Regions from separate parts of the Peribacillus aracenensis genome, predicted to be linked through region 2. Evidence: riboswitches for the same ligand, from Rfam matches in the RefSeq annotation. Region 2 holds a riboswitch; each other region holds the start of a gene.
What was found. Region 2 has a riboswitch for glycine ahead of gcvT (glycine cleavage system aminomethyltransferase GcvT). Riboswitches for the same ligand answer to the same signal wherever they lie in the genome.
Positions count from the first base shown of each region.

Region 1: linked by a shared signal. The riboswitch ahead of N0M92_RS19745 (amino acid permease) and the one ahead of gcvT (glycine cleavage system aminomethyltransferase GcvT) in region 2 are both predicted to bind glycine.
Region 3: linked by a shared signal. The riboswitch ahead of N0M92_RS09350 (amidohydrolase) and the one ahead of gcvT (glycine cleavage system aminomethyltransferase GcvT) in region 2 are both predicted to bind glycine.

Region 1 is NZ_JANZMJ010000022.1:68,026-71,311, reverse strand. Features, by position in the region: gene N0M92_RS19750 (DUF3311 domain-containing protein) at 1-70, opposite strand, end outside; gene N0M92_RS19745 (amino acid permease) at 357-1,700, opposite strand; glycine riboswitch at 1,908-1,986, opposite strand; gene N0M92_RS19740 (amino acid permease) at 2,490-3,286, shown strand, end outside.
Region 2 is NZ_JANZMJ010000003.1:111,815-115,100, reverse strand. Features, by position in the region: gene N0M92_RS04755 (DEAD/DEAH box helicase) at 1-798, opposite strand, end outside; glycine riboswitch at 1,172-1,259, shown strand; glycine riboswitch at 1,263-1,346, shown strand; gene gcvT (glycine cleavage system aminomethyltransferase GcvT) at 1,488-2,594, shown strand; gene gcvPA (aminomethyl-transferring glycine dehydrogenase subunit GcvPA) at 2,612-3,286, shown strand, end outside.
Region 3 is NZ_JANZMJ010000007.1:23,129-26,414, reverse strand. Features, by position in the region: gene N0M92_RS09360 (thioredoxin family protein) at 1-208, shown strand, start outside; gene N0M92_RS09355 (DUF1444 domain-containing protein) at 259-1,065, shown strand; glycine riboswitch at 1,222-1,325, shown strand; partial or broken gene N0M92_RS09350 (amidohydrolase) at 1,551-2,733, shown strand; gene N0M92_RS09345 (DNA translocase FtsK) at 3,163-3,286, shown strand, end outside.

The DNA of each region.
Region 1 (3,286 bases), on a different contig from region 2:
TATTAACAAAAGGTAGAAATCCTAGTATGCCTATAAAAGGAACTAGAGTAAGGATATATATAATCTTCATTAAACAAACCCCTCCGTTTTAAATAAGTGAAACGTCCATCAATGGGGTTTATTCTTCAAGGCCACTGATGGCTGGGTGAAGCAAATCGGGAAGGAAAATTCATGCAAGACGGATTTACCTTCTTTTAAAAAGGTCCGATGATATATAATAGCTTACACTATTTTGATATAAAATTTAATGCAATTAGCTGATATATTTTAGCAAAAACACGCCAATTGCCTATTCTTGATCTGTTTCATGGACGGATAAAGCCTTGAATCGAATCGAATTCAAGGCTTTTTTTCCTTTAGCTATATTTTTTTCGATAGTTATATAGTATCACCAAGAGTATGAACCAGATTGGGGTCAAAAGCAGTGATAGTCGTGTAGCTTCAGCGAATAGCATAACAATAAGGATGAATAGGAATAATCCTAAAATAGCGTAATTGACAAAGGGTGTAAAAGGAGCCTTGAAAGTCGATTGAGCTCTTAGATCAGGCCTTGTTTTCGAATATTTGATATGGGAGATCAAGATGATGCTCCATACCCAAATGAAACAGATGGCACTGATGGTCGTCACCACGGTAAACGCCTGTTCCGGTATCAGCTTGCTCAATAATGCCCCTATTGATACAACGATGGTGGATGTTAATAAGGCATTGCTTGGAACAGCCTGTTTATTTAATTTTTCCAGTTTAGCAGGGGCTTCGCCATTCCTGCTTAACGTATAGAGTATCCGGCTTGTTGAAAATAAACCACTGTTGCATGCAGAAGCAGCGGATGTCAACACGACGAAGTTGATGATTCCTGCAGCGACAGGAATGCCGATTAACGCAAAGACCTCTACAAATGGGCTGCTCGAGGCATTAAGTTGTGTCCATGGGTTGACACAGAGAATGACGAATAGGGCACCAACATAGAAAAGTAAAATCCGGACAGGGATTTTATTGATGGCAGAGGGAATGTTCTTTTTCGGGTTCGCCGTTTCCGCTGCGGAGACCCCGACCAATTCGACACCGACAAATGAGAATACGACCAACTGTAAAGATAATAGGAATCCGGAAATGCCATTGGGGAACATGCCCCCATGATTCCATAGGTTCGTTACGGAAACCGTTCCGGTATTGGTATTGAAACCGATGATCAAAAGAATGACTCCTACGACGATCAAGGTAATGATCGTGATTACTTTAATGATGGCAAACCAAAATTCCAATTCGCCAAATAACTTAACGGTCAATAGGTTCAATCCTAACAGAATGACTAGGCATATTAGAGCCGGAATCCATTGAGGGATATCGAACCAATATTGTATATAGACACCGACAGCTATGATATCGGCCATTGCGGTCATGATCCAACAGAACCAATATGTCCAACCTGTCACGAATCCAGCCCATGGACCGACATATTCGGTTGCAAATTCAGTGAATGATGCATAACCTGCATTGGATAATAGCAATTCGCCCAGCGCCCTCATCACAAAAAACAAGGCAATCCCTATTATCAGATAGGAGAATATAATGGAAGGCCCAGCCAATTGTATGGCTTTTCCGGATCCTAAAAATAAACCGGTGCCAATGGTTCCTCCTATTGCAATCAGTTGTACATGTCGATTTTTTAAATCTCTTTTTAATTCCTGTTTAGCCAATTCTTGCGCCCCCGTTTTTTATAGTCTTGTTAGTGAATGATTTCAACCTGCATGGTCTTGGAGAGAGGGGCGTGATTTTTTGCCCTGCTTGCCTATTCCATTGGTTTTCAAGAGTGTAGTTTTAAGTCCAATCACAAATTGGACAATAAAAAAAGAGATTGGATAATACCAATCTCTTAAAGGGTTCAGAATAACAATTCTATCATTCGTTACTCTTCTGTCCTTTTGCCTGAGATTGTGAATCCTTCGGCGCTGCATCTTGTACAGTCTCTCCAGAAGCTGCTCCTGCTATAGTGTCATCCATAGCATTCATCGCTTGCTTGTATGCGGTTGTGAAGAAATGTCTGTCAGTGTTAATCTTCCACTGTTGGATCATTCATTATGCTTATAAAATAATATTGGAATTCTATCATCTATTTTTCGGTAGGTCAACAAATTTTTTTGAAATGAAACCGGCATTATGTGCAGATTAATGGTGGCCTGTATTAACTTAAGGTTTAAGCAGAAGTGATTGTTTTCTACACTTTTTGAATTATCACTATTATAAAATACTGAACATCATTTTTTTAAAATGATATTTTTAAATTAAAAAGTCGACAAGATATTATTGGTAACTGTTTTTTTCAAAAATACAATTGTACTTTTACAGAATATTTACTATTATAAAATAAGAAAACATAATTGAAGTGTTATGTAATATTGATTACGATAAAGCATTTCTAATTAAAAGAGAGTGTTCGTGGCAAGGATGGAAAAGCATTACCGATATTGCATCTGGGGGAGTTAATCATGTCGAACAAGGAATTAAAGAGAGGGCTGGAATCAAGACATATTCAAATGATAGCTTTAGGCGGAACCATTGGGGTCGGGTTATTTATGGGTTCTGCGAGCACGATCAAATGGACCGGGCCCTCTGTTATGCTTGCTTATGCAATCGCAGGTATTTTTATATTTTTCATCATGCGTTCCATGGGTGAGATGCTATATTTAGAACCGACTACAGGTTCTTTTGCAACCTTTGCAAGCAGTTATATACATCCCTTGGCAGGTTATATGACTGCTTGGAGCAATTGGTTTCAGTGGGTAATTGTCGGAATGTCCGAAATCATCGCGGTTGGGTTGTATATGCAATATTGGTTCCCGGAGTTACCTGCTTGGATACCAGGTGTGGTCGCCATGATCATCTTGGGGGCAGCAAACCTCATTTCCGTTAAATCCTTCGGGGAATTTGAATTTTGGTTTGCACTAATAAAAATCATAACCATCATATTGATGATCATTGCCGGCCTTGGCCTTATCTTCTTTGGAATAGGGAATGGCGGGGATGCAATCGGATTATCGAATCTTTGGGCAAATGGCGGCTTCTTTACGGGAGGCTGGACAGGATTCTTCTTCGCTCTCTCCCTTGTCGTGGCTTCCTATCAAGGCGTTGAGCTTATCGGCATAACAGCCGGGGAAGCGAAAAATCCAACGAAGACCGTAACAAAAGCAATCCAAACAATCATATGGCGCATTTTAATTTTCTACATTGGTGCCATATTCGTCATCGTGACAGTATTCCCTTGGGATCAACTGGATGACTTAGG
Region 2 (3,286 bases):
GCCAGTATCGGCCCGCCGGTTTCGAATCATGACAGTATTGACCAGTTCCTTTAGGTGTTCATCTTCAATGATGTTGCGGCCTTTCCCTTTATACTTTTCCGAAAAGAGCGAAGCATTTCCCAAGTGGCCCGGTTTCAATAACGAAACGAGGTGAAAAATCTCCTCGACTTTATTTTGAATCGGAGTGGCTGTCAGGAGTAAACAAAATTTCTTTTTCAGATTTTGGACGAATTTATAGTTCTTCGTCTTATTATTTTTAAGTTTATGAGCCTCATCAATAATGATGAAGTCATATTCCTGAGTGAAAATGATATCTCGATGTGGAGCGCGTTTCGCTGTATCGATGGATGAAATGACTACATCACAGGATTCCCAAACATAACTTTTTCTCTGAACGACTGCAGGTATATGAAACTTGGTATTCAATTCAAAAGCCCATTGTGTGACAAGGGAGGCTGGAACAAGGATCAATACTTTTTTTACAAGGCCCCTAATCATATACTCTTTTAGGATCAAGCCTGCTTCAATTGTTTTTCCGAGCCCCACCTCATCAGCTAAAATGGCCTTTCCATTCATCTTTTCCACCACTTGCTTCGCTGCTTCCAATTGATGGGGAAGCGGGGTTAACTGCGGAAGGTGCTTGGGCGCCTGTAAACCTTCAAAATCAGGGATGATAAGATTTTCCTCCATTTGAACCGCCAACTTATAAAGATCCCAATTTCCCCATGGACCGTCATTTTCCATTTTTTGCAGAAGCTCGTCATTCCATTCAGAATTGAAGGATATATTGATTTTCATAGAAATAACTCCCTCTTAAATCATAATTTCCTTAATAAAGGGTCAAAACCCGAACATTTCGTATGTGAAGTAAGAAAAATATTTCTCTTCAAAAGATATTGCAGAGATAAGTTTCTTAGGGTAGGATATAAGTATATTTAGAAAATTCAATTTCCAAACGCTACAAAGAATCTTTGTACATCTATTTTGCAGTTCGCGTTTTCTTAGTATGGGCTATAGGCTCTTAATTTATCCAAGATTACTGAAGGAGACACTCAAACGGTTTCTGAAGTTTTAGGAGAATTGGCAGAGAATGCATTACATGATGCTCAAAGGTTTTACCGATGCTTGGGGCTATTTCGCTTCCTTTCATTGGCGAACCATTCATATGCGGGTGAAGATAAGGGGAGAGACTACGGATGTAGCGCCGAAGGAGCAAACTTAGCAGTGAATCTCTCAGGCAAAAGAACTCTTATTGGACGCAACTCTGGAGAGCGCCGCCCGTTTTGGGACGGCCACCAAAGGGGAAAACCTATTACATAGGTAAACTTTCAGGTTTCAGGACAGAGAAAAAGCTCAAATGGGCTTTCTCTGTCCTTTTTTGTGCTTTTTTCACATCATGAATCAGGATATACCTGATGCGAAATGACAAGAAGCTTTTGATAATGAAGCCAATTAATTTTTTAAAAAAATCTGAAGGGGGTCATTTTTTGACCAATTTAAAAAGAACACCACTATTTGAGGTTTATCGTGAATACGGAGGTAAAACGATCGATTTTGGCGGCTGGGAACTTCCTGTCCAATTTTCGGGTATTAAGGACGAACATGAAGCCGTACGTACAAAAGCGGGGTTATTCGATGTTTCCCATATGGGGGAAGTCGATGTTAAGGGTCCTGGGAGCCTTTCCTTTTTACAGAAGATGCTGACTAATGATATATCAAAGCTGCAGCAGGGCGGTGCCCAATATAACGCCATGTGTTATGAAAACGGAGGCACGGTTGATGATCTTATCGTGTATAAAAGGGCAGAGGATGACTATCTGCTCGTGGTCAATGCAGCGAATACAGAAAAAGATTTCAATTGGCTTCAAGCTAATTTAATGGAAGATGTCCAAATTACGAATGTATCGAGTGACTATACACAGCTGGCACTTCAAGGACCATCTGCAGAAAAGATATTACAAAAACTATCGGGAAATACTGACTTAAGTGAAATTGGATTTTTCAAGTTCAAGGAAAACGTCCTGATTAACGGTATCTCCACGTTGGTATCCCGTACTGGATACACTGGTGAAGATGGTTTTGAGATATATAGTGACAGTGAAAATGGTCCTGCCCTTTGGAAGGCGATTATGGAAGCCGGAAAGGAAGAGGGGGTTCAGCCGATTGGTTTAGGTGCTCGTGATACACTGCGTTTTGAAGCGAAACTGCCGCTGTATGGGCAAGAGCTTTCAGCGGACATCACCCCGATAGAGGCCGGTATTGGTTTTGCAGTGAAAGTGGATAAGGAAGTGGATTTTTTCGGGAAAGCCGTTCTTGCTGAGCAAAAGGAGAATGGAGCTCCCCGCAAGCTTGTGGGAATTGAAATGATTGACCGTGGCATTCCGCGTCATGGGTATAAGATCTACAGCGGTGATAAAGTCATTGGTGAGGTCACGACCGGTACCCAATCACCCACGTTGAAGAAAAACGTGGGATTGGTACTTATCGATAAGGAATTTTCGGTACTGGATGCGGAAGTCGAAGTGGAAATCCGTTCCAAGCGTTTGAAAGCCGTTATCATACAAACACCTTTTTATAAAAAACCACGTAAATAGAGGGGAATGGTCATTAGATGAAACATCGTTATTTACCTATGACAGAGCAAGATAAACAAGAAATGCTGGAAGTGATAGGGGTATCTTCTGCTCAAGAACTTTTCAATGATATCCCTGAAAGCGTTCGTTTTCAAGGAGAATACGATATTAAGCCTGCTAAATCGGAACCTGCATTAATGAAAGAATTATCAAGGCTTGCTGCCAAGAATGCGGACCTTAAAAACTATGCTTCCTTCCTTGGTGCGGGTGTCTATGATCATTACGCACCGGTCATCGTCGATCATGTTTTATCCCGTTCAGAGTTTTATACGGCTTATACACCGTATCAGCCAGAAATTTCACAGGGCGAGCTTCAGGCGATCTTTGAATATCAAACGATGATATGCGAATTGACGGGAATGGATGTAGCTAACTCTTCCATGTATGATGGCGGGACGGCGCTAGCCGAAGCAGCCATGCTTGCTTCAGGCCAGACGCGGCGCAAGAAGATTCTCATTTCAGGAACCGTTCATCCTGAATCAAGGGAAGTTGTGAAGACATATGCGAAAGGGCAACGGGTGGAAGTGGTCGAAATTCCTTATAAAGACGGTGTGACGGATTTAGCTGCTTTAAGGGAATTGGCGAATGATGACATTGCAGGAGTGATTGTGCAATATCCGAACTTTTTTGGCCGCATCGAGCCATTGAAAGAA
Region 3 (3,286 bases), on a different contig from region 2:
ACCGATCATGCCGGAGATTGAAACGAAATTTCCTGACTTTACATTCATTCATGTGGACCGTGATGAATTCATCGATGTGTGTGCGGCGAATGATGTATTCGGCATACCAAGTTTCATCGCGTATGATAATGGTGTAGAGTTAGGCAGATTCGTGAGCAAGGATCGCAAAACGCAAGAACAAATTGAGGAATTCATTCAATCACTATAATTAATTTCCCCTTCTCGCTGGGGATTTTTCAATGAAGAGGAGGGTCAGTCATGAAAATGGACAGCACGAAGCTGAAAAATATCCTGAAAGAACGTTTAAAAGATGAAAATCGCACATTCAAATTCGATAGCAAGCAAGATACGTTACGGGTGGAAAATGTGAAGACCGGGAAGGGGATCACCATCGAGTTGCCTCCTGTACTTGCTAACTATGAAAACGTACAGGAAAAGGCCATCGATGAAATTATCTATTACGTGGAAGAGGCCCTGAATGTGATGGGGGGAGTACACAGCATGGAAGGCAAGGAGAAATTCATTTTCCCAGTCATCCGCTCGACCTCCTTTCCAATGGAATCGGAAGAAGGAAATCCATTTTTATTCGATGAGCATACGGCTGAAACCCGGATTTTTTATGCCCTTGATTTAGGGAAAACCTACCGTCTTATAGATGAAAAGATGATTCAACGGGAAAATTGGCAGGGTGACAGGATCCGTGAAATTGCCCTTTTCAATGCCCGTTCCCTTTCCACTGAAATGAAGTCGGATATCGTTGCAGGTAATGCATTTTATTTTTTGAACACGAATGATGGGTATGATGCCAGCAGGATCCTGAATGATTCATGGCTTCGGGAAATGAAGGACAAGGTCGAGGGAACCATGGCTGTTGCCATTCCCCATCAGGATGTCATCATCATTGCCGATGTGAAGAATGATACGGGCTATGATATTCTTGCTCAAATGGCGATGAGCTTCTTTGCCAGCGGGCATGTTCCGATAACGGCTCTATCATTTCTTTACGAAGAAAATGAGTTGGAGCCCATCTTCATTATGGGTAAAAACAAAAAGCGTGAACAATGATATATTGAATCATAAAAGGACCGTGTCAGCATCTGACATCGGTCCTTTTAAAGTTTAATAGAGTTTATGACCCTTAGAGTTGATATTTATTTTTTTATCGGCGATAATTAAATTGTAATATTTTGAAAATACAGAATAAAACGATAGAACGAGCGTATGAACGTTGTGGGAAAGTGCAAAGCATTGAGCCGCCGGGGGAGCAAGTTCCAAAAATATCCCTTGGAGCAAATCTCTCAGGTAAATGGAACCGCAGCTGGACGCAACTCTGGACAGCGCGCAGGAAGTGTGCCGTCAACGGGGAAATCTCCACGACCAAAATGGAGTTGAATTCTCAGGTGAAAGGACAGAGAAGGGAGCGGCAGGTTTGCGCAACCCTTCTCTGTCCTTTTTTAATTGGGCATTATGCATACAAAAGGTTTGCAGCGAACATGGAACCTACTAATATGCCAATCAACTTAAAATAATGGGGGAGAATAATCGTGAATGTGAAAAGCAAATTAATGAACATGCTGGAAGCCCGTAAAGAGGAAATGGTTCAAATCCGCCGTCATTTACACGAGAATCCGGAGCTATCCTTCAAAGAAGAGAAAACGGCAAAATATATCATTGATTTTTATAACGGGAAAGATGTATCGATTCAAACGAATGCAGGAAATGGATTAGGGATCATCGTGACGATCGAAGGCGGGAAACCAGGGAAAACGATTGGTCTCCGTGCCGATTTCGATGCACTGCCGATTACAGAAGAAGCGGAGGTCCCGTTCCGTTCAAAAAATGAAGGTGTCATGCATGCCTGCGGACACGATGGGCATACCGCTTATTTATTGGTACTGGCAGACTGCATCATTGAGCTGAAGGATTCCCTATCAGGTACGATCAAAATAATTCATCAACATGCAGAAGAAACACCTCCTGGTGGAGCAAAGAGCATCATGGAATCGGGGGTTTTGGATGAACTGGACGCTGTCTTTGGAATTCATTTATTCCCCTCGCATCCAGCAGGGGTCGTCGGGTATCGCAGCGGCTATTCGATGGCTGGACGGACCTATTTCAAATTAGCCATAAAGGGTGTGGGCGGCCATGGTTCCTCCCCGCATATGGCTAATGATTGTGGCAGGCGCCCATTTCGTGACAGCCGTACAAACCGTAATCAGCCGCCGCTTGAACCCTTTTGATATGGGAGTAGTCACAATCGGCTCCTTCGATGGAAAGGGAAGCTTTAATGTCATTAAAGATCGTATAGAAATTGAAGGGGATGTCCGTTATATGACGGCAGAGACCCAGCAGCTGATCGATAAGGAAATCCACCGGATCGTTAAAGGGATAGAAACGGAATTTGATGTTCAGTGCGAGCTTACATATGTGCCCGATTATCCTCCGTTATATAATGACCCTGAACTGACTGGATTCGTGAAAAATAGCCTGGAAAGCATGAATGACAAAGATGTTAAGAATGTTGTGGAATTTCCGGTTTTCTCAGGTTCGGAAGATTTTTCGTATTATGCAGAAAAGATTCCTGGCTGCTTCTTTTACATTGGCTGTAAACCGAAAGGGGTGGAAAAGGCCTATTTCAATCACCATCCTAAATTCGACATTGATGAAGATGCCCTTTTGATCGCCTCCAAATCAGTGGCGCAGGTTGTATGCAGTTTTTATGAATGGAAATAGTCTTCTTTGGTCTTTGTTTGCAAAAAAAAACGCAGAAACCCACAAAACACCGTTCGGTATTAACGAACGGTGTTTTATGGGTTGCGGCATGTATTTGAATGCCGCCGGCGGTATCATGAAGGATGTTGCAATGAATTGGCCAGTCTGCTTCCAAGGCTGCACGAAAACTTAATCTCTTTGTAAACGCGATTTAACAGCGGTGTTTTATTTAAATAGTAGACTAGGGGCTAATGTTCATTCGCAATTGATAGGTTTAAACTCATTCCAGAAGGGGTTTAATAGGATAGGAGTTCTGCGAACTTCGTAAAGTTAGCAGGAATGCGATAAAAAAATAGATGCCAATCCCAATTCAGCTTAAATTTTCTCGATATTTTTAAAATAACTGGTAGAATTAGTTACATAACTACAGATGTAGAAAGAGTGATAGTTTTGAAATGGCTAAATAAGATGAAAAAATGGTTCCAAGCAGAGGAAATTATTGAAATCGAAGAAATAATTATAGATGAGCCGCTTGATGAAGAGACATTAAAGAAAATGGATTTTTCAAAGCTTC